DNA from 3 places in the Streptomyces sp. NPDC111516 genome. Region 3 is predicted to be linked to each of the others. Evidence: riboswitches for the same ligand, from Rfam matches in the RefSeq annotation. Region 3 holds a riboswitch; each other region holds the start of a gene.
What was found. A riboswitch is a leader RNA that binds a small molecule or an ion and turns the genes downstream of it on or off. The one in region 3 is predicted to bind cyclic di-AMP.
Positions count from the first base shown of each region.

Region 1: linked by a shared signal. The riboswitch ahead of ACZ7L9_RS29310 (transglycosylase family protein) and the one ahead of ACZ7L9_RS25140 (C40 family peptidase) in region 3 are both predicted to bind cyclic di-AMP.
Region 2: linked by a shared signal. The riboswitch ahead of ACZ7L9_RS10180 (M23 family metallopeptidase) and the one ahead of ACZ7L9_RS25140 (C40 family peptidase) in region 3 are both predicted to bind cyclic di-AMP.

Region 1 covers NZ_JBVKBV010000020.1:92,448-99,769, reverse strand. Annotated here, with positions in the region: gene ACZ7L9_RS29320 (cytochrome P450 family protein) at 1-447, shown strand, start outside; gene ACZ7L9_RS29315 (transglycosylase family protein) at 553-1,518, shown strand; cyclic di-AMP (ydaO/yuaA leader) riboswitch at 1,819-1,990, shown strand; gene ACZ7L9_RS29310 (transglycosylase family protein) at 1,994-2,722, shown strand; gene eno (phosphopyruvate hydratase) at 3,026-4,315, shown strand; gene ACZ7L9_RS29300 (FtsB family cell division protein) at 4,532-5,002, shown strand; gene ACZ7L9_RS29295 (DUF501 domain-containing protein) at 5,072-5,605, shown strand; gene ACZ7L9_RS29290 (Ppx/GppA phosphatase family protein) at 5,705-6,646, shown strand; gene ACZ7L9_RS29285 (NAD(P)/FAD-dependent oxidoreductase) at 7,318-7,322, shown strand, end outside.
Region 2 covers NZ_JBVKBV010000003.1:482,824-490,145, forward strand. Annotated here, with positions in the region: gene ACZ7L9_RS10165 (SPFH domain-containing protein) at 1-462, shown strand, start outside; tRNA gene ACZ7L9_RS10170 (tRNA-Met) at 588-661, shown strand; gene ACZ7L9_RS10175 (PP2C family protein-serine/threonine phosphatase) at 877-2,037, shown strand; cyclic di-AMP (ydaO/yuaA leader) riboswitch at 2,318-2,470, shown strand; gene ACZ7L9_RS10180 (M23 family metallopeptidase) at 2,482-3,732, shown strand; gene ACZ7L9_RS10185 (aldo/keto reductase) at 3,923-4,867, shown strand; gene ACZ7L9_RS10190 (PrsW family intramembrane metalloprotease) at 4,925-6,523, opposite strand; gene trmB (tRNA (guanosine(46)-N7)-methyltransferase TrmB) at 6,608-7,322, opposite strand, start outside.
Region 3 covers NZ_JBVKBV010000015.1:10,490-17,811, forward strand. Annotated here, with positions in the region: gene ACZ7L9_RS25130 (ATP-dependent Clp protease proteolytic subunit) at 1-561, shown strand, start outside; gene ACZ7L9_RS25135 (hypothetical protein) at 569-877, shown strand; cyclic di-AMP (ydaO/yuaA leader) riboswitch at 1,281-1,445, shown strand; gene ACZ7L9_RS25140 (C40 family peptidase) at 1,449-1,922, shown strand; partial or broken gene ACZ7L9_RS25145 (LysE family translocator) at 1,948-2,142, opposite strand; partial or broken gene ACZ7L9_RS25150 (LysR family transcriptional regulator) at 2,099-2,593, shown strand; gene ACZ7L9_RS25155 (ATP-binding protein) at 2,750-3,181, opposite strand; gene ACZ7L9_RS25160 (helix-turn-helix domain-containing protein) at 3,397-4,257, shown strand; gene ACZ7L9_RS25165 (DUF397 domain-containing protein) at 4,283-4,489, shown strand; gene ACZ7L9_RS25170 (8-amino-7-oxononanoate synthase) at 4,482-5,624, opposite strand; gene bioB (biotin synthase BioB) at 5,767-6,933, shown strand; gene ACZ7L9_RS25180 (adenosylmethionine--8-amino-7-oxononanoate transaminase) at 6,926-7,322, shown strand, end outside.

The DNA.
Region 1 (7,322 bases), on a different contig from region 3:
AGCCGGCTGCTGGAGACCGGGGTCGAGGAACTGCTGCGGTACGACGGTCCGGTGGAGCTGGCGACCTGGCGGTTCGCCACCGAGCCGCTGACGCTCGGCGGGCAGGAGATCGCGGCCGGCGACCCCGTACTCGTCGTCCTCGCCGCCGCCGACCGCGACCCGGAACGCTTCGAGGACCCCGACACGCTCGACCTCGCACGGAGTGACAATCAGCACCTCGGATACGGGCACGGCATCCACTACTGCCTGGGAGCGCCGCTCGCCCGGCTGGAGGGACAGACCGCGCTTGCCACGCTCCTGAGGCGCCTTCCTGACCTGCGACTTGCGGTGGAAGCTACCGATTTGCGGTGGCGTGGCGGGCTCATCATGCGCGGACTGCGCACGCTGCCCGTGGAGTTCCGGCCGGGGTGTGCCTCGACGCAAGGTGACACTGAGTCAACCCTGTGACTTTCACGTGATCTGCGCTGCATCGACTTGTGACGCGCGTTCGAGTCCCGCTAGGTTCACCGTTCGACTCACCAGTCACTCGTCAGTCACACGGAAGGCATCCCCATGGGCTCCGCGAACGGCAGACACCGTCGCCCTCGTCAGGCACCCGCCATCGTCGTCGCCGCGGGCGTGACGGGATCGGCCATCGCCATCCCACTGCTCGGCGCGGCCGGCGCGCACGCGGCCGACGCCACGACCTGGGACCGGGTGGCCGAGTGCGAGAGCGGCGGCATGTGGAGCGCCGACCTCGGCAACGGCTTCTACGGCGGCCTGCAGTTCTCACAGGAGACCTGGAAGGCGTACGGCGGTGAGGCGTACGCCGAGCGCGCCGACCTCGCCAGCCGCGCGCAGCAGATAGCCGTGGCCGAGAAGGTCCTGGAGGACCAGGGTCCGCGGGCCTGGCCCAGCTGCGCGGTCATCTCCGGCCTCGCGGAGGACGGGACGCTGCCAGGCGTCGATCCCGGGGTCGCGCCCTCCTCCGAGCCGACGCGGAGCACGAAGCCGGCTGACGGCGCGTCGGCGTCCCCGTCCGATGACGCCACGCCGTCGGACAGGGCCTCGGGCGCCACGGACAGGACGGGCGGTTCGAAGCGCTCGGACGGTGCCCACGGGTCGGCTGGCCGGACCGGGACCCCCGCGAAGCGTTCGGCCACCGAGTCGGCCGCCCCGTCCTCCGACGCGCCCGAACTACCCGATACGCGAGATTCATCCGATTCCTCCGGCCGTACGGGTGGCAAACACCGCGGCGCACCGGCCCCCGAGGGGAGTCGGGGCGCGGACGGCAGCCTCGATCGTGAGTCGGGTCGCCACGCCTCCCGTGGCGACGGTGACACACGCGATGCGGGCGCGTCGGCCGCCGATGGCACGTACACCGTCCGCCCCGGCGACAACCTCTGGGCGATTGCTGACGCACAGAAAGTTCCTGGTGGCTGGCCTGCGCTCTATGAGACCAACAGAGGTGCCGTCGGCTCCGACCCGGACCTCGTCCTCCCCGGCCAGCGTCTCGATCTCGGCGTGAAGGCCGAGTGAGGGCGGTCTGAAAATCGGCTAAAAGAGCCCCAAAAATCGGGGTAGTTCAGAGGCCTATGTCCGCTTATGCGTAAGTGAGACATGGGTCTCTTTGTGTCAATTGGCGTGTCGCGCCCGGGGAGTCCTGTCGTATCGCCCCCCACCTGCGAAAACGACGGTTCCTCACATGCAAGTAAGGGCTGATTGTCTGATGTGTCCGTCTTTGAAAGTGGGGGTTGCCTATGTTTACGGTCGGAACCGCTCGCACCGCGGGCCCCGTCGACCGTCACGCCGAATCCTGCCGTCGGTCGAAGGGAACAGACGCGTAAAGCGCCGTAGGCAGGAGCGGGGGACCCAGGTAGGCGCCGGGCCCGATCGTCGAAGGACGCATCAGGACCGGCTTGGGGTGAAGTCGCGTGCTAGGACGTGCGACCGGGCAACTCACTTGGCCCGAACCCGACAGCTCACCTCGTAGGCGTCGGTGAGGAGAAGTTCCATGCTGCTTTCCAGCAAGGGCAAGCACCGCCGCCCGTCCAAGGCTGTCCGTGTCGCCACGCTCGCCGGTGTCGCCGGTGCCGCCGTGGCCGTTCCGCTGATGGGTGCGACCGGCGCCTCCGCCGCCTCCGTCGCCACCTGGGACGCCGTTGCCCAGTGCGAGTCGGGTGGTAACTGGTCCATCAACACCGGCAATGGCTACTACGGCGGTCTGCAGTTCTCGCAGTCCAGCTGGGCCGCCGCCGGCGGTACGCAGTACGCCCCCCGTGCCGACCTGGCCACCAAGGCCCAGCAGATCGCCACCGCAGAGAAGCTCCTCGCCATGCAGGGTCCGGGCGCCTGGGGCTGTGCCGGAGCCGGCAACCTGACCAACGACGGTGTGAACCCGGGCGTCGACACCGGCTCCTCCTCGAACTCCGGCGCCACCAAGCAGCAGAGCGCCCCGGCCGCACCGAAGCGGGCCGAGCGCACCGAGGCCCCCGCCGCCACCCGCTCGGACCGCTCCGCCGCCCCGCAGGCCGAGTCGAAGAAGACCGTCACCACCCCGACCGGCCAGAAGGTCAAGAAGGGTGACGGCGAGTACAAGGTCGCCTCCGGCGACTCCCTGAGCAAGATCGCCGCCGACCACAAGGTCGAGGGCGGCTGGCAGCGGCTGTTCGAGCTGAACAAGGACATCGTCAAGGACGCGGACCTGATCTACCCGGGTCAGCAGCTGCACCTGACCAAGTAGTCCAGGACCTCTCCTCCCCGAGCACCCCGGCCCGGCGCGCATTCCCCCGTATGCGCCGGGCCGGGGTTTCCTGTGTCGCGCGCCACCCCTGCGTGACGCTTCACCTCTGTGTGATCGTTCAACTGTTGTAGTTACTGACCAGTAAAATTCTGACGGTTTGTCCGGCGGTGCGCGCCCTTGGGTCGTTTTTCGTCCCAGGGGTCGGGCGGTCGTCCGACTGATCGGGCCGGGCCGGTTAGGCTCTTGTCGCAAGGCCAAAGTGACCCTGCACAACCAGTGTCATATCCCAGAAGGAGATGCCTCGTGCCGTCCATCGACGTCGTCGTAGCCCGGGAAATCCTCGACTCCCGGGGGAACCCCACGGTCGAGGTCGAGGTTGGCCTCGACGACGGCAGCACGGGCCGTGCTGCCGTGCCGTCCGGCGCCTCCACCGGTGCGTTCGAGGCCATTGAGCTTCGCGACGGTGACCCCAACCGCTACCAGGGCAAGGGCGTGGAGAAGGCCGTCCTCGCCGTGATCGAGCAGATCGGCCCGGAGCTCGTCGGTTACGACGCGACCGAGCAGCGGCTGATCGACCAGGCGATGTTCGACCTGGACGCCACCGAGAACAAGGGCTCGCTCGGCGCCAACGCCATCCTCGGCGTCTCGCTGGCCGTGGCCCACGCCGCCTCCGAGGCCTCGGACCTGCCGCTCTTCCGCTACCTCGGCGGCCCGAACGCGCACCTGCTGCCCGTTCCGATGATGAACATCCTCAACGGCGGGTCGCACGCCGACTCCAACGTGGACATCCAGGAGTTCATGATCGCCCCGATCGGCGCGGAGTCCTTCTCCGAGGCCCTGCGCTGGGGTGCCGAGGTCTACCACACGCTGAAGAAGGTCCTGAAGACCAAGGGACTTTCGACCGGTCTCGGCGACGAGGGCGGCTTCGCGCCGAACCTGGAGTCGAACCGCGCCGCCCTCGACCTCATCGTCGAGGCCATCAAGGAAGCCGGCTACGTCCCGGGCAAGGACATCGCGCTCGCGCTCGACGTCGCCGCGTCCGAGTTCTACAAGGACGGCACGTACGAGTTCGAGGGCAAGTCCCGCTCGGCCGCCGAGATGACGGAGTACTACGAGGAGCTCGTCTCCGCCTACCCGCTGGTCTCCATCGAGGACCCGCTGTACGAGGACGACTGGGCCGGCTGGAAGGTCATCACCGACAGGCTCGGCGCCAAGGTGCAGATCGTCGGCGACGACCTCTTCGTCACCAACCCGGAGCGCCTGGCCCGCGGCATCGAGGAGGGCTCCGCCAACGCCCTGCTCGTCAAGGTCAACCAGATCGGTTCGCTGACCGAGACCCTGGACGCCGTCGAGCTCGCCCAGCGCAACGGCTTCAAGTGCATGATGTCCCACCGCTCCGGCGAGACCGAGGACGTCACCATCGCGGACCTCGCCGTCGCGGTGAACTGCGGCCAGATCAAGACCGGCGCCCCGGCCCGCTCGGACCGCGTCGCCAAGTACAACCAGCTGCTGCGCATCGAGGAGATCCTCGACGACGCCGCGGTGTACGCGGGCCGCTCGGCGTTCCCCCGGTTTCGCTCTGCGAACCAGTAGGCACAGCCGCTCTGCGAACCAGTAGGCACAGCGGCTCTGCGAACCAGTAGGCACAGCCGCTCTGCAAGCTGGTAGGCACAGCCGCTCTGCGAACCAGTAGGCACAGCAAGGGCTGAGCACCGGCCCCTTCGGCCGAAGGAATCGGCTTCCGTCCGTCCCCGCACTCGGTCCCGTACCGTGTGCGGGGACGGACGTGCGTAATGGGGAGGCGGAGACATGGCCGCGAAGGACCGGGACCGGTTCTCCACCGCGACCCGGCTGCGGCTGCTCGGCGAGCAGACCGCCGCCCGTGTCTACCGGTCGCAGAACCGCCGTCAGGCCCGCCGCTCCCGGCTCACCGGCCGGGCGGCCTTCCTCGCTCTCGTCGTCTGCTCCCTGGTGGTGGCGCTCGCGTACCCGATGCGGCAGTACGTCTCGCAGCGGGACGAGATCGCCGACCAGGAGCGCCTGGCGCAGGAGGCCGGCGCCCGCACCGAGGAGCTGCGCGACGAAAAGGCGCGCCTCCAGGACGACGCGTACGTCAGGCAGCTGGCCCGCAAGCACCTGCACTACCTTTTTCCCGGGGAGACCGGTTATACGGTGATCGACCCCGACGCGGTCAAGGAGCGCAACGGCGAGACGGATGATTCCGACCGGCCGTGGCACTCCAACCTCTGGGACGGCGTCGACAGCGCCGACCGCGACTGACTCTCCTCGTTCTCCTTCATCCCTCTGCAGAACCGCAGTTCGAGCAGCCCGATCAGAACCTAGGCAGGCATGGAAACCCCCCCTCCGCAGACCGAGTCCACCGCCCCCACCGAGGCGGACATCGCCGCGTTCCAGCAGCAGCTGGGCCGCCCGCCACGCGGGCTGCGCGCGATCGCGCACCGCTGCCCGTGCGGCAACCCGGACGTGGTCGAGACGCAGCCCCGGCTGGAGGACGGTACGCCGTTCCCGACGACGTACTACCTGACGTGCCCGCGCGCCGCGTCCGCGATCGGCACGCTGGAGGCGAACGGCGTCATGAAGGAGATGACCGAGCGCCTGGGTACGGACCCCGAGCTGGCCGCCGCGTACCGGGCCGCGCACGAGGACTACATCGCCCGGCGCGACGCCATCGAGGTGCTGGAGGGCTTCCCGAGTGCGGGGGGCATGCCGGACCGGGTGAAGTGCCTGCACGTGCTGGTCGGGCATTCGCTGGCCGCGGGGCCCGGGGTGAACCCGCTGGGCGACGAGGCGATCGCGATGCTGCCGGAGTGGTGGCGCAAGGGGCCGTGCGTTTCGCCGTGCGGCGTGCCGGACGAGGACTGACCGTTCCCCCCTCCGGGGGCTTCGCCCCCGGACCCCCGCTCCTCAATCGCCGGAGGGGCTCGAACGGGGGCGGAGGGGCCTGAATTTCTAGGAGCACCCATGACCCGCGTGGCCGCCATCGACTGCGGTACCAACTCCATCCGTCTGCTCGTCGCCGATGCGGACCCGTCCACCGGTGAGCTCGTCGAGCTCGACCGGCGGATGGAGATCGTCCGCCTCGGGCAGGGCGTCGACCGCACCGGCCGGCTCGCGCCCGAGGCCCTCGAGCGGACCTTCGCCGCCTGCCGCCGGTACGCCGAGGTGATCAAGGAGCACGGCGCGCGGAAGATCCGCTTCGTCGCCACCTCCGCCTCCCGCGACGCGGAGAACAGGGACGAGTTCGTCCGCGGTGTGCTGGACATCCTGGGCGTCGAGCCCGAGGTGATCAGTGGTGACGAGGAGGCGGAGTTCTCCTTCATCGGCGCCACCAAGGAGCTGGCGGGCCGCGACCACTTCGAGAAGCCGTATCTCGTCGTGGACATCGGCGGCGGCTCCACCGAGTTCGTCGTCGGCGACGACCATGTGCGGGCCGCGCGCTCCGTGGACATAGGGTGCGTCCGGATGACCGAGCGGCACCTCGTGCACGACGGCGTCGTGAGCGATCCGCCGACCCTCGATGAGATCACCGCGATCCGCGCCGACATCGACGCGGCCCTCGACCTCGCCGAGGAGAGCGTCCCGCTCACCGGGGCCGCCACCCTCGTCGGCCTGGCCGGGACGGTCACCACGGTCGCGGCGATCGCCCTGGGGCTCGACGCGTACGACTCCGAGGCGATCCACCACTCCCGGATCTCCCTCGACCAGGTCCATGAGATCACCGGACGCCTCCTCGCCTCCACTCACGCCGAGCGTGCCGCGATCGGCGCGATGCATCCGGGGCGGGTCGACGTGATCACCTCCGGGGCGCTGATCCTGCTCGCCGTGATGAAGCGGACCGGGGCCCGTGAAGTCGTCGTCAGCGAGCACGACATCCTCGACGGAATCGGCTGGTCGGTCGCGTAGGGTCTCTCGTTTGGATCATGCCGGGCTCGCGTGCCCCGGCACCGCACCTCGCCGCGTTGTCGTCAGCCTTCCCCAAGCGCTCGGCTCCGCTCGAGCAGGGGAGACCCCATTGGCTCCGCCATGGCTCCTTCCTCCGCCTTGCGATGCACGGCACCGGACCCCGCTCCCTGATCCGGCCTGATCCAAACGAAAGGCCCCAGGGCCTGCCCGCGCGGCGACCGTGAGCGGCCGTGCACACCGGCCTCCCGCAGGGTGCCGAAACGGCGCTCATGCGCATTCCGGCCTGCACCTCTGAGCTGGTGTGGGCCACCCGAGGGGGGCTCCGCGAGACACGTCGCGACGAAGTTCGTGAACTTCTTCACAAGGAATTCGGCCCCGTGGAGGGCAGTTCTGGTCCGTACAGGCATCCAGGGCCGCTCGCGGGGTCGTTCCGTGCCGGTACGGGATTGTTCCGGGCACGTTGCCGGCGTGTGGACAGGGGCGGTGGTTCACCCGGTCCGGAGGCTCAAGGGCCAGCTCACAGGCGGTGGGCAACGTTCGCCGCCACGCCGTGGTTCCCCTCCGGGGCCATGACCTCGGTCACGTGGGCGGCGAAGTGTAGCAGAGGGTGGGGGAGACCTTGTGAAGGGGCTCACGAGGCCGCCCCCCGAGGGGGGTGGATACTCGATGGCATGAG
Region 2 (7,322 bases), on a different contig from region 3:
GCGCTGGCCGAGCGGCAGGCCGCGCTCGCCGCGCAACGGCTCGAAGGGGAGGTACGGCGCCCGGCGGACGCCGAGGCCTACCGGCAGCGCACCCTCGCGGAGGCGGCCCGGGACCGGGTGAGGTTCGAGGCCGACGGCAACGCGTACGCCGAGCGGACCATCGCCCAGGCGCAGGCGGACGCCAACAGCGCGCGCGCCGCTTCGCTGCGCGACGGCAACCAGGAGCTCATCGCGGCCAACCGCATCATCGAGAACCTGCCCGCCCTGGCCGACGCGGCCGCCCGAGGCATGTCGGGGGCGGACCTGACCGTTCTGAACGGCACCGACGGCGTCAACGAGATGGCGGCGGGCGTGGTCGGTCAGGGGCTGGCGATTCTCCGCTCCCTGCAGCGCGGTGCGAATCCCATGAAGCCCCCGGCGGTCAACGGGAAGAACGCTCCCCGTATCACCGAGACGAATTGAGGCGGCGAGGCGGCGGGGGCGCATGGCCGGAGTACCGAGCGAGCGCAAAGCGGTCGGTGATTCGCTCAGTGATTCGCTCAGTGGTCATGAGCCCGCCGCGGATGCCGTACAGTTGTGTTCACCGACGCGGGGTGGAGCAGCTCGGTAGCTCGCTGGGCTCATAACCCAGAGGTCGCAGGTTCAAATCCTGTCCCCGCTACTGAAGACCCGGGCCCGGCACGCATGCAGCGTGCCGGGCCCGGGTCGTTCCAGCTGTGGGCCCCCGAGGGAGCAGGTCGGGCCGGTGTGTGAGCTACGCCACGTACATACCCCCATTGGCCGACGAGGAGTCGCCGCGCGACTCCGCTCCGGCGAGCCTGGGGGTGGGGCGCGGTACCGTCCGCAGCCGCGCGCGTACCGGGCAGGAGACCACAGGTGTGGAAGCGGCTGAAGGGGCGCGGCAGACATGCCGGGGACGGCACGCGTACCCGGCGGTTCGTCCGCGCGCTGCCCGCCCTGATGATCCTCGGCGGGCTGGCGTTCGATTTGTTCACCCCGCCGACGTTCACCGCCATTCCGCTGTTCGTGGCGGCGCCGCTGATCGCCGCGCCGTTCTTCTCGCTGTACAGGACCGTCTGCACCGCCATCGCCTCGATGCTGGCCGTGGTCGCGCTGCGGCTGTACAGCCACACGCTGCCGGACATCGTGCCGCTGATCGAGCTGCTCACCCTGGCCACCGTCTCGGTCCTCGCGGTCGTGATCAACGGCGTCGTGCGGCGCAGCAATGAGCAGCTGGCGTCCGCGCGGGTCATCGCGGAGACCGCCATGCGGGCGGTGCTGCCGAAGCCGTCCGACCGGATCGGCGGGCTGCATGTGGCGGCGCGGTACGAGGCGGCGCAGGCCGAGGAGTTCGTCGGCGGTGACCTGTTCGCCGTGACGGATTCCCCGTACGGGGTGCGGTTGGTGGTCGGGGACGTACGGGGGAAGGGGCTCGACGCCGTGGAGTCGGTGGCGGTGATCATCGGGGCGTTCCGGGAGGCAGCCGAGCAGGAGCGTTCGCTGGAGGGCGTGGCGCATCGGCTGGAGCGGGCGCTGGCGCGGGAGGGGACGCGGCGGGGCGGGCTCGACGCGGTCGAGGGCTTCGTCACCGCCGTGCTGGCCGAGATCCCGGCCGGGCTGCCCCGGGTGCGGATCGTCAACCGCGGCCACCCCGAGCCGATCCTGCTGCATCCGGACGGGGCGCTGGAGGTGCTGGGGCCCACGGTGCCTGCGCTGCCGCTCGGGATGGACCTGGGGGCGTGGCCCGACCGGTCGGACGAGTGGGATCTGCCGGCGGGGACGACCCTGCTCCTGTACACGGACGGCCTCTCCGAGGCGCGGAACGCCGACGGGGTCTTCTACGACCCGGCGGCCCGGCTGCGGGGGCGGATCTTCCCGGGGCCCGAGGAGCTGCTGTCCGCGCTGACCGATGACGTGCGGCTGTACACGGAGGGTGAGACGACCGACGACATGGCGCTGCTCGCGGTCCTACGTCCCGGGGAGGGGCAGCCGGGCCGGCGCAGGACTGTGAAGATCGTGGGTCTGAAAGGGGCGTGACGGATGAGGCGGGGGCTTCGTGCGAGCCGGGCGCGGACTTGAGCGAGGGATGCCACCGTACGTAACCGAAGCGCGCCGCTCCGCATAACATTTGACGCAACGTCAGAAACCGGGTGGTGGCTGAAGGTCGATCAACTCGTCCCATTCCACCCGGTTGTGCACCGTAAAGTCCAGGCCAAAGACGTGAACGATCACTGGGAACAGCTTGGAATCAGGCCCCGGTGTCTATTAACGTTCGATAACGCAGCGCGGTCGTCCCAGCCGCCGTCAGTGGCGGCACCGTGCGCGAGCGCCGAATTCCGCAAGGGAACCGGGGAACCACCTACATGGGGTGAATCGGACACCTGTGTCTCGTGAGAGGCGAAGGGGCCCGTAGGAGACCTTCCTGCTCCGAACCCGTCAGCTAACCCGGTAGGCGAGAAGGAAGGAAAGGAGTGCGCCCCCGTGGCGTCCAACAAGCCTGCCCCCGAGGCCCCCTCTCGGTTCAACCCCGACTTCGGTTCCGGTTACGGCGCTGACTTCGGATCCGGTTCCAATTCCGGCTTCGCTTCCGACTCCGGCTTCAACGCCGACTTCGGTTCCGGCTCCGACTACGGGACCGGTGGGACGGGAACGGCGTACGGCACCGAGCCGGGCGGCGACTTCGCCGGTGACTTCGGTGGCGAATTCCGCGCCGACGGCAACGGTGAGCCCGAACGCGGCTGGGACGAGTGGAACCCCACCGAGGAGTCCGTCCGCCCCGTACGCGGCAAGCACCGCGTCGCCAAGCAGCGCAACGGCCTTGCCCGTAGCTCCACGGTGCTCGGGGTCGGCGTCATCGCGGCGGTCGGCGCGGGCGGCATGGCCTCCGCGCAGAGCAAGCCGCCGGTGTCCATCTCCCTTCCCGATTCCATCGCGAACAACCTTCCCGACGCCAAGTCCCTTCCGGGCGTGGGTTCTCTGTTCTCCGGAGAGTCCGAAGCCGACAAGGCCGCTGTCGCCGCCGCTGCCGCACCGCTCACCACCGCCGGCCTCACCACCGCCGAGGCCGAGCAGGGCACCGCGGACGCGGGCGAGGCGCTCCGCGCGCGCATCCTCCAGCAGGCGGAGCAGCAGCAGGACGCCGCCGCCGCCGAGGCCAAGGCCGCCCAGGAGAAGGAGGCCGCGGAGAAGGCCGCTGCCGAGGCCAAGAAGCAGCAGGACGCGGCCAAGAAGCAGCAGGAAGCGGCCGAGGCCAAGGCCGCCGCCGAAAAGAAGAAGGCGGAGGAAGAGGCCAAGAAGAAGGCCGAGGCCCTGCGGCTCGCCAAGCTCGCCGCCAGCTACGCCATCCCGACCTCCTCGTACACGATCACCTCGACCTTCGGCCAAGCCGGCACGATGTGGTCCTCCGGCTACCACACCGGCCTCGACTTCGCGGCGCCGACGGGTACGCCGATCAAGGCCATACACGGCGGCACCATCAAGTCGGCCGGCTGGTCCGGTTCGTACGGCTACCGCACGGTGCTGGAGCTCGACGACGGTACGGAGCTGTGGTTCTGCCACCAGTCCTCGATCGGCGTGAGCGTCGGGCAGAAGGTCACCACAGGTGAGACCATCGGCCGGGTCGGCGCGACCGGCAACGTGACGGGCCCGCACCTCCACCTGGAGGTCCACACCCCCTCCGGTACGGGCATCGACCCGATGGCCTGGCTGCACGGCAAGGGCCTCAACCCCTGATCCGCAGACCGCCCTCCCGGTTCTCCAGGCCCGGGTGATCCGAGCGGTCCGCGTGATCCGGCGATCCCCGCGATCCGAGCCGGTTCGCCGGCCAGAACCCAGAACTCCGACAGCCCTGACGCTCACCCCCCGACGTCAGGGCTGCCGGTCTGTCGGAATAGCGGGCGTGCTGGAATCCGTTGATCCATTTATGACTTCTCTTCGTAAGCTGGGCCCTTCCGACCTCCAGGTCTTCCCGCTCGCCCTCGGCGGCAACGTCTTCGGCTGGACCGCCGACGAGGAGCATTCGTTCGCCGTGCTGGACGCCTACGCTGCGGCGGGCGGCAACTTCATCGACACCGCCGACGCCTACTCCGCCTGGATCCCGGGCAACGAGGGCGGCGAGTCGGAGACCGTCATCGGAAAGTGGCTCGCGGCCCGCTCCAACCGCTCCGACATGGTCGTCGCCACCAAGGTCGGCGCCCACCCCTCGTACAAGGGGCTCTCCGCCACGAACATCAAGGCCGCGGCCGAGGAGTCGCTGCGCCGGCTCGGCACCGACCACATCGATCTGTACTACACGCACTTCGATGACGAGACCGTCCCGGTCGAGGAGATCATCACTGCCCTCGACGAACTCGTGAAGGAGGGCAAGGTCCGGGAGATCGCCGCCTCCAACATCGGCCCCGAGCGGCTCCAGGCGTCCCTGGACTTCTCGGAGCGCGAGGGGCTGGCCCGGTACGTCGCCCTTCAGCCGCACTACAACCTGGTCTCGCGGGACACGTACGAGGGCGAGCTCCAGGACACGGCCGCCCGGGCCGGGCTCGCCGCCGTCCCGTACTTCGCTCTGGCCTCCGGCTTCCTCACCGGCAAGTACCGTCCGGGGGCTTCGGTGGAGAGCGCCCGCGCCGAGAAGGCCGGCGGGTACCTGGAGTCGGAGCGGGGGCAGAAGGTCCTGGACGCACTCGACAAGGTCGCCAAGGAGCACGACGCCGAGGTCGCGACCGTCGCACTGGCCTGGCTCGCGTCCCGACCGACGGTCGCCGCGCCGATCGCCTCGGCCCGTACGGTCGAGCAGCTGCCCGCGCTGGTGGCCGTCGCCGACCTCCGGCTGACCGAGCAGGAACTGGCGGAACTCACCGAGGCATCCGCCTGATCCAAGGACGCGGTGCGCCGGAGCCCTGACTGCTGAACCAGCCCGTCCGGGGACCGGCTACTGCGGCGGTAGCAGGTACGGATTGTGGCCCCTGTCGTACGGCTGGTACAGCGGTGGAATCCCCGGGACCGGGGACATGTACGGGGCGCGCAGGCGGCCCGTCGCCTGCGCGGCGTACGTCAGGGCGGGGGCGGCCACGTCCCTGCGTTGCCAGAGGTGGTGCAGCAGCTCCAGCTCGCGTTCGGCGAAGTCCGGGCCCGCGGCACCGCGGCGGGCCTGCCGGCGCAGCGAGGCCAGTGAGGTCGCGAACGATTCGTACTCGGCGACGGTGCGGGCGGCAGCCCTGCCGTGGGCCTTGGCCTGTGCTGTGGCATGGGCTCTGACCTGTGCCGACGGCCCGCGCCTCGGGGTATGCGCCGACGTGTATCCGGGCGCGTATCCCGGCCCGGGGCCTGGCCCGGGCCGGTATCCGGGGCCGTACGTCGGCCCGTATCCCGGCCCGTATGGCGGTGGCCAGGGTGCCGGTCCGTACGGGCTGCTCCAGCTTCCCCCGGCCGCGGCGGTGTGTCGTTGGCGTGCGGCGTCGCGGGCCATGCCGCGGGCCCGCATCGAGGAGAGGGCCAGCGGTTCGGCGGGGGTCAGCCAGCCGGCCGCCGCATAGGCGGGCAGCTCGGCGGAGAGCGTACGCAGCTCCCGCTGGCGCGACCAGATCGCCAGCCAGGTGACCAGGCCGAAGACCGGGACCATGAACACCCCGTACACGGCGTAGAAGCTGTACGGGCCGAAGGACGCCGACCCGTTCCACAGGGCGTGCATGCCCATGGCGAGGACGAGACCGAGCAACGGCAGCACGACGCGGCGGAACCGGCGGCGCCGCGCACTGACCGCGGCGAGCCCGAAGCCTATTCCGGTCAGCACCGTGAAGAGCGGATGCGCGAACGGCGACATCACCGCCCGCACGAAGAACGTCGCGGCGGTCACCGAGACGACGCCCGAAGTACCGATCTGCTGGTCCTCACCGAAGGCGTTGCCCAGGTACAGGATGTTCTCGGTGAACGCGAAGCCGCTCGCGGTGAAGCCGGCCACGACGATGCCGTCGACGATCCCGTTGAACTCCCGTTTTCGGAACAGGAAGATGAGCAGGACGGCCGCGGCCTTGGCGCTCTCCTCGATGACCGGTGCTATGACCGTGGCTCCGAGCGTGTCGGCGTTCGACGGGTCGGCGGTGGCCGTGGCTATCCAGCGGGTCGCGAACGAATTCGCCAGGATCGCGACCAGGGCAGCCGCGAACGCGCCCCAGGCGAAGGCGAACAACAGATTCCGCCACGACGCCGGTTCGACCCGGTCCAGCCAGCGGAACGCCGCCATGAGGAGCGGTACGGGCAGCACGGCGAGACCCAGACCGACGAGAAACCCCTCGGTGCCCGTCTGATCGCGGACCAGGGCCAGGATCGCCAGTCCGCACAGCGTGAGCACCGTGCACACGACCGCGATGCGGAACGTCCTGCTGCGCCACACCATGCCGACGCGGCGCGGCCGGTAACGCCAGTGCCTGCGCTCCGGCACGGCAGCCAGGATCTCGCCGACCCGCTGCTCCTCCAGAAGCGGGACGGCCGGCTGTGACTGCCGCTGCTGGACAGACCCGTCGGAGACCACCCACTGACCCTAACGAGCAGCACTGACACCTGGCCATGGGGCGCCGGGTCCGGAAGGTTCCGTCTCCGGCTCAATACGCGGGTCTCAGCGGCGGGCGAAGAGCAGGTCGTGCACGACGTGGCCCTTGTCGAGGCCCTGTCCCTCGAACCGGGTCAGCGGCCGGAACGCCGGTCGCGGCGCGTAGCCGCCGTCCGACTGGGTGTTCTCGAACAGCGGGTGCGCGGTCAGCACCTCCAGCATCTGCTCGGCGTACGGCTCCCAGTCGGTCGCGCAGTGGATCACGGCCCCCGGCTTCAGCCGTTGCGCCGCCAGATCGAGGAACTCGGGCTGGATCAGCCGCCGCTTGTGATGGCGCTTCTTGGGCCAGGGATCGGGGAAGTACACCCGCAGCCCGTCCAGCGAGTCCGGCTTCAGCATCTCGCGCAGCAGGATGATCGCGTCACCATTGGCGACCCGGATGTTGGACAGTCCGTTCCGGTCCGCGAGTCCGAGCAGATTGCCCTGGCCGGGAGTGTGCACATCCACGGCGAGAATGCCCGTGCCCGGGTCGTCGGCCGCCATCTGCGCGGTCGCCTCACCCATGCCGAAACCGATCTCCAGCACGACCGGGAGCCCGTCGAACAGCTCGGGCAGATCGAGGACGCGCTGTCCGTCGATGTCCAGGCCCCACTGCGGCCAGAGCCGCAGCAGCGCGTCCTCCTGGCCGGGCGTGACGCGGCTGCGGCGCGGCTGGAAGCTGCGGATCCGGCGCTCGTGGTGCGATCCGGCCGGATCGATGGCGGGTCCGCCGGGGAAGCGC
Region 3 (7,322 bases):
CCGTACTCCAAGCTGCTCGCCGAACGGATCGTCTTCCTCGGCACCCCGGTCGACGACACCGCGGCCAACGATCTGGTCGCCCAGTTCATGTACCTGGAACACGCCGCCCCGGACCGGCCCATCTCCCTCTACATCAACTCCCCCGGCGGCTCGTTCGGGGCCATGTCGGCGATCTACGACACGATGGAGTACCTCACCTGCGAGGTGGAGACCTACTGCCTCGGCCAGGCAGGTTCCTGCGCGTCGGTGCTGCTCGCGGCGGGCGCTCCCGGCAGGCGGCACGCACTGCCCGGGGCGCGGGTCGTCGTTCAGCAGCCCGAGCTCACCGAGCCGGTGCAGGGCCAGCCGTCCGATCTGGAGATCGAGGCGAGGGAGTTGGAGCGGGTCCAAGAGATGCTCACCACGCTGCTGGCCCGCCATACCGGCCGCGGCGCCGAACAGATCGCCACCGACATCGAGCGCGATCTCATCCTCGACGCCTCGGGCGCCAAGGCGTACGGACTGGTGGACCACATCGTGGAGAACCGGAAGTCGTCGCTCCCGTCGCACGGCGCGCGGTGAACGCCCTGTGCCGCCATCCGAGTTGCCACCATTGCCCGCACTGACGTGCGCCGAGGGCGAGTTCATCGACCGCTATCTCGAAGTCCTCGACCAGCTGGGCCGGATCAATCCGGCCCGCGGCAGCGACACCTACGGCGCACTGCGGGCCGCGCAGGCACTGGCCTCACGGGCGGGTGCGCTGCGGGACGCCCTCGCGTTGATGCACGAGCGCGGCGAAGCACAGATCCACGCCGCCACCCTGGTCCGGGCGCTGCGGGTGCTGGACGGGGAACGGCGGGCCGGACGCGTCACCCTGCCCCCCGCTCCGGCGAGTTGATCAACCCTTTCGTCGCCAGGCCGGTCGGGACCAGCCGGCTCCCCTGCCCCCACCCGGAAGGAGGCACCCAACTCCCCTTCGCGACACGCCCGGTGGTCACATCAAAATTCCTCGCTCTTTCGGCGTAGAAACTTCCTCTCATGAGGGAATTCTCCACTTGCGTTCTCCGGGCGGGCAATGAGCGGAATCTGCGATTCCACCCCTGGTACGGGGACCGGTCCGAATGACCGTCAGCACTCCCGAAACCGTCGGCTCCACCCGAACGGGTCATCCGTGAGGAGCCACACAATTCGTCGTTCCTCCTCGGAAATCCGGCAGTCGGTGAGTCAAGATCCCTGGGACGACAAGCCCCCGCCACAGCGACGGGGCGGTCCGGGCGGACGCCGAGTCCTGCCGCCGTCCGGATGTCTGGTCGACAAAAGTGGATCGGCAGGAGTGGAGGACCCGAGCACAACGGGTCGACCGGATCTCCGGTCGGCCCTCGGGGTGAAGCCGCCGAGCGCGGCCGGGCAACTTCGCCAGCCCGAACCCGACAGGTCATCCTTCACAGGCGGCTGACGAAGGGTTGCGCATGACTGCGCAGGTTCATGTCCCGTCTCTGCTCGCCCGGGCCGGTACGGCCTCGGTTCTGACTCTGGCCGCCGTCGGCGGCACCATGCTCGCCCCGGGCGCCACAACGGAGGCCCAAGCGGCGCCCCTCTCCATGAAGGCGCTCAAGGTCGCCGCGTCCAAGAAGGGATCGCCGTACAGATGGGGGGCCATCGGCCCCAACCGCTTCGACTGCTCGGGGCTGACGGTCTATTCGTTCAGGAAGGCGGGCAAGAAGCTCCCCCGCACGGCCCAGCAGCAGTACAACAAGACTCGTCATATCCCGGCCTCGCACAGGCAACGCGGCGATCTGGTCTTCTTCCACTCCGGCCGCTTCGTCTACCACGTGGGGATCTACGCCGGTCACGGCAAGATCTGGCACTCACCGAGGACCGGTGCGGTGGTCCGGCTGGAGAAGATCTGGACGAAGCGCGTCTCTTACGGTCGGGTCCGCTGACGCGGTCTCAGCGCAGCTGAGAACCTCAGTGCAGCAGAGGGCCGGACGCCGGCACCGGCCCCAACGCGGTGAGCGCCGTGCCACTGCCGCCCTCGATGGCGCGGGAGGTACGCGGCCTGCGCAGCCACCGGCCCATCCGGTCCACCAGGAGCGCCACGGCGTGGAACCAGACCAACGTGAGCAGCACGACGATCGTCGCAAGCAGCAAGGCCCTCGGGAGCCGCTACCGCGCCTGCGCCCTCTCCCAGCAGCCCGCCGAACTGGAGCGGGAGGCGGGCGCCGCGCTGCTGGTCCGCCGCCACTGAGGGGCCCACCTCACAGCCGCCGGCGAGCTGCTGGTCGGACGCGCACGACGGATCCTCGACGAGATGGACCAGGCCCGCCATGAGCTGGCCCACCTCTCCGGGCTCTCCGGCGGACGTCTGCGCGTCGGTACGTTCACCACCGCGGGCGTCCATCTGTTTCCGCCGGTCCTGAGCGCCTTCCGTCGCGCCCACCCGGACGTGGAACCGGCCGTCACCGAGTGCCTCGACGCCGATCTGTTCCGCGTACACCAGTCCGCCTCCAGGGTGTCGAAGGTACGGCCGTCGTACAGGTCGGGCGTACGCACGGCGAACCCGTCACCGCGCAGTTCGTCGGGAAAGGCGGTCACGCCCGAGGTGAGGCCCTGAGCATGGTGAAACACCACAACTTCGGTCACCGAGGGTCTCCAACTGCCTATGGACAAGAATCGGTCCGTCAATCTAGCGCGGCATCCCGGGTGTTCGATCAGCGAGCGAGGCGTAGCCGTCGGCCTGCCCGGGGAACGGGGCAGATCGGAAGGCCGGTCAGTTCTGTACGGGGATGCTCCACGGGAGCGCGATCCAGACCGTCTTGCCGCCGTCGGCGGTGGGGGTGACAGTGAGCCGGCCTCCGCACTCCTTGGCCAGAGAGCGGATGATCACCATGCCCCGTCCGTTGTCCTGCTGAACGGCGGCGGGCAGCCGCCGGGGCCAGCGCGGGTGACTGTCCGTCACCCCCAGATGCAGCTGCTCCTCCCGCTCCAGCCTCAGGTCCACGGTGAAGGTGGGCGACTGTCCGAAGGTGTGCTGGACGGCGTTGGTCGCGAGTTCCGAAACGATGAGCCGGATGCCGTCGGCGAACTCCGTGGCGGTGGCCAGGCCCCATTCGGTGAGTACCCGGTCCACATATCTCCGGGCCGCCGCGACCGACACCGGCTCGCTCGGCAGAGTGATGCTTGCTTCTTGGTGGTCTGCCATGGCGAGCCGTCCCTTTCCCACCCGGACCGACTCGCGATCGGACCCGGTTGCGCTTCGCGCCAGATTGCCACTGATGCTGCCCCCTCTGGCGGCGATCCACCAAGATATGCATATATCTATCGCTCAATGCGGTGAACCCAGCCACGCAAAACCGTATGCGGGCGTCACACTGTCCGCTCGGCAGGAAGAGGAGCGGAGAGGGAGGGAGGCCGCAGATGCAGCACGGTCCTGTGGTACGACGCCGCAAGCTCGGGGAGGAGCTGCGGAGTCTGCGTCTGGCGTCGGGGCTGACCAGCCGGGACGCCGGGCGGATGCTCGGTTGGCACCAGTCGAAGGTGAGCCGGATCGAGACCGGTGTCAGTGGAGTGCGGCCGGCCGATGTGGCACGGCTGCTGGACGCGTACGGCGTGGACGACCCGCAACTGCGGACGCTCCTGGAGGGACTGGCGGGTTCGGCGGGTGGGGGCGGCACCGGCTGGTGGCATGCGTATCGCGGTCTGATTCCGCCCCAGTACCGCGACTTCATCAGTCTGGAGTCCCAGGCTCGGACCGCGCGCACCCTGGAGACCTCGGTGGTGCCCGGGCTCCTGCAGACGGCGGACTACGCCCGTGCGGTGACCCGGGCGTCGCTGGACGGGTTGCCCGCCGGCGAACTGGATTCCCTGGTGGAGGTACGGCTTGCCCGGCAGGGGGTGCTGCGGACCGATCCGCCACTGCGGCTGAGCGCGGTGCTCGACGAGGCGGTGCTGCGGCGCCGGGTCGGCGGGCGCCGGGTGATGAGAAATCAGCTGCGTCATCTGACCCGAGTGGCTCAACTTCCCCATGTGCGACTCCAGTTGCTGCCGTTCTCGGGCGGTGAATATGCCGGCCTCACCGGACCTTTCGTTATTTTCTCATTTCCGAACACTTCTGATCTGGACGTGGTAGTTCTCGACCATTTGACGAGTAGCCTCTATCTGGAGCGGAAAGAAGACCTTGAGGCGTACAGCTCGGCCTTCCGCACGATGCAGGCGCACGCGCTGTCGCCGCAGCACTCGTTGGACCTCATCGCCGCGATCGACCGCGACGATCAGTGAACCCGGACCGCCCGAGGGGGGCGTCATGTCGGATTGCTTCGCACAGCACTCGTTACGGTGGCGGCGCAGCAGCCGCAGCACGGGGATGAACAACTGCGTGGAGGCCGCGCCGTTCGGTGACGAACAGCTGGCCGTGCGGGACTCCAAGGATGTGTCCAGGCCACCGCTGCGGTTCTCCGCGGCGGCCTGGACCTCTTTCGTCTCCGGCCTGCACCGGGGTTCGGTCAGCTGACGGGAGCGGTCCGCCGCACGATCGCCACCGCCTCGGCGATCTGCTCCTCGGTCAGATCGGCGCGCGCGGTCAGCCGCAGCCGGGAAATGCCGTCCGGCACCGACGGCGGCCGGAAGCATCCCACCGCGAGTCCCGCGGTACGGCAGTCGGCCGCCCAGCGCACCGCCGCGTCCGCCGAGGGCGCCCGTACCGAGACCACGGCGGCGTCTGGGCGTACGGCGGTCAGGCCGGCGGCGGTCAGCCGCTCGTACAGCGCGGTGGCGACGTCACGGACTCGTTCGGCGCGCTCCGGCTCGCGGCCGAGCAGCCGCAGGCCACCCAGCGCGGCGCCCGCGGCGGCCGGCGCGAGACCCGTGTCGAAGATGAATGACCGGGCCGTGTTGACCAGGTGTTCGATGACCTGGGCAGGACCGAGGACCGCTCCCCCCTGGCTGCCCAGGGACTTGGAGAGGGTGAGCGTGGTGACGATTCCGTCGCCGCCCGCGAGACCGGCGGCGGCGAGCGCGCCCCGGCCGCCGTCCCCCAGTACGCCCAGACCGTGCGCGTCGTCGACGAGCAGTGCGGCGCCCTCCGTCCGGCAGACGTCGGCCAGTTCGGGCAGCGGCGCGGCGTCGCCGTCGACCGAGAAGACCGAGTCGCTGACCGCCAGCGCACGGCCGTCGTGTGTCTGCAGGGCCTTGCGCACCGCGCCGGGGTCGGCGTGCGGCACGACGGCGGTCTCGGCCCGGGAGAGCCGGCAACCGTCCACGATCGAAGCGTGGTTGCCCGCGTCGGAGACGATCAGCGAGCCGCGGCCGGTGAGCGCGGTGAGGGCGGCGAGATTGGCCGCGTACCCCGATGACAGGACCAGAGCCGCCTCGAACCCGCAGAATTCGGCCAGCTCGTGTTCGAGTTCGGCGTGCAGGGCGGTGGAGCCGGTGACGAGCCGCGATCCGGTCGCACCCGCACCCCACCGGCGGGCGGCCTCGGCGGCGGCAGCGGTGACCTCGGGGTGCCGGGTCAGGCCCAGATAGTCGTTGCTCGCGAGGTCCAGGAGTTCTGGTTCGGCGGGCCGCGGGCGGAGCGTACGGACGAGTCCGGCGTCCGCGCGGCGGCGCGCCTCGTCGTCGATCCAGTCGAACGGGGCGAACGACATGAGCGGTCCCTTTTGTAGGCAGCTCACAGAGCCTAGCCGGGCGCGCAACAGGTCATGGTGTGGCAATACACACACCCTCGGCGGGCTCTGTTGTCCGGTTCCTCCTTGGCTGCGGGCCGTGCCGTAGGCCAGGATCAACGTCATGGACCTCCTGAACACGCTGGTGGACAAGGGGCTGCGGCGCGAGCTGCCGACCCGCGAAGAAGCACTCGCCGTACTGGCGACCTCGGACGACGATCTGCTCGACGTGGTGGCCGCAGCCGGAAGGGTGCGCCGTCAGTGGTTCGGGCGGCGCGTGAAACTGAACTATCTGGTCAATCTCAAGTCCGGGCTCTGCCCCGAGGACTGCTCGTACTGCTCGCAGCGGCTCGGTTCGAAGGCCGAGATCCTCAAGTACACCTGGCTGAAACCGGATGAGGCGTCGAAGGCCGCCGCGGCCGGGGTGGCAGGTGGCGCCAAGCGGGTGTGTCTGGTGGCGAGCGGTCGCGGACCGACGGACCGTGATGTCGACCGGGTGTCGGAGACCATCGAGGCGATCAAGGATCAGCACGAGGGCGTCGAGGTGTGCGCCTGTCTCGGTCTGCTCTCCGACGGGCAGGCCGACCGGCTGCGTTCGGCGGGCGCCGACGCGTACAACCACAACCTCAACACGTCCGAGGGGACGTACGGGGACATCACCACCACCCACACCTACGCGGACCGGGTGGAGACCGTGCAGCAGGCGCAGGCCGCCGGACTCTCGGCGTGCTCCGGGCTGATCGCCGGGATGGGCGAGAGCGACGCCGATCTGGTGGATGTCGTCTTCTCGCTGCGGGAGCTGGACCCGGACTCGGTGCCGGTGAACTTCCTGATCCCGTTCGAGGGAACCCCGCTGGCCAAGGAGTGGAACCTCACCCCCCAGCGGTGCCTGCGCATTCTGGCGATGGTCCGGTTCGTCTGCCCGGATGCGGAGGTCCGGCTCGCGGGCGGACGCGAGGTGCATCTGCGCTCGATGCAGCCGCTCGCTCTGCACCTGGTCAACTCGATCTTCCTGGGTGATTACCTGACCAGTGAGGGGCAGGCGGGGCAGGCGGATCTGGACATGATCGCGGACGCCGGTTTCGAGGTGGAGGGAGCGGGGACGACGACGCTGCCCGCGCACCGTGCGCCGACGGGTGGCGGCTGCGGTTCGCACGACGGCGGGTGCGCGCCGTGCGGCGACGCGCCCCGGGATGCCGTGGCCGAGCCCGGCGAGGTCCCGGCAGCGCGCACGGACCTGGTGTCGGTACGCCGTCGCGGTGCGGGCACGGACCTCGCCCCCAATGCCTGAGGCCCTCGCCCCGGCCGAGCTGCGGTCCCTGGACCGGGCCCACGTCTGGCATCCGTACGGCCCCATGCCGGGACGTCAGGAGCCGCTGGTCGTGGAGTCCGCGTCCGGAGTACGGCTCCGGCTCGCCGAACCGGCCCACGGACAGCACGAGCTGGTCGACGGCATGTCGTCGTGGTGGTCGGCGGTGCACGGCTACAACCACCCGGTGCTCAACGAGGCGGCACGCGGCCAGCTGGACCGGATGAGCCATGTGATGTTCGGCGGGCTCACCCATGAGCCCGCCGTGCGGCTGGCCACCCGGCTGGTCGAGATCACCCCCGAGCCGCTGCGGCATGTCTTCCTCGCCGACTCGGGTTCGGTGTCGGTCGAGGTCGCGGTGAAGATGTGTC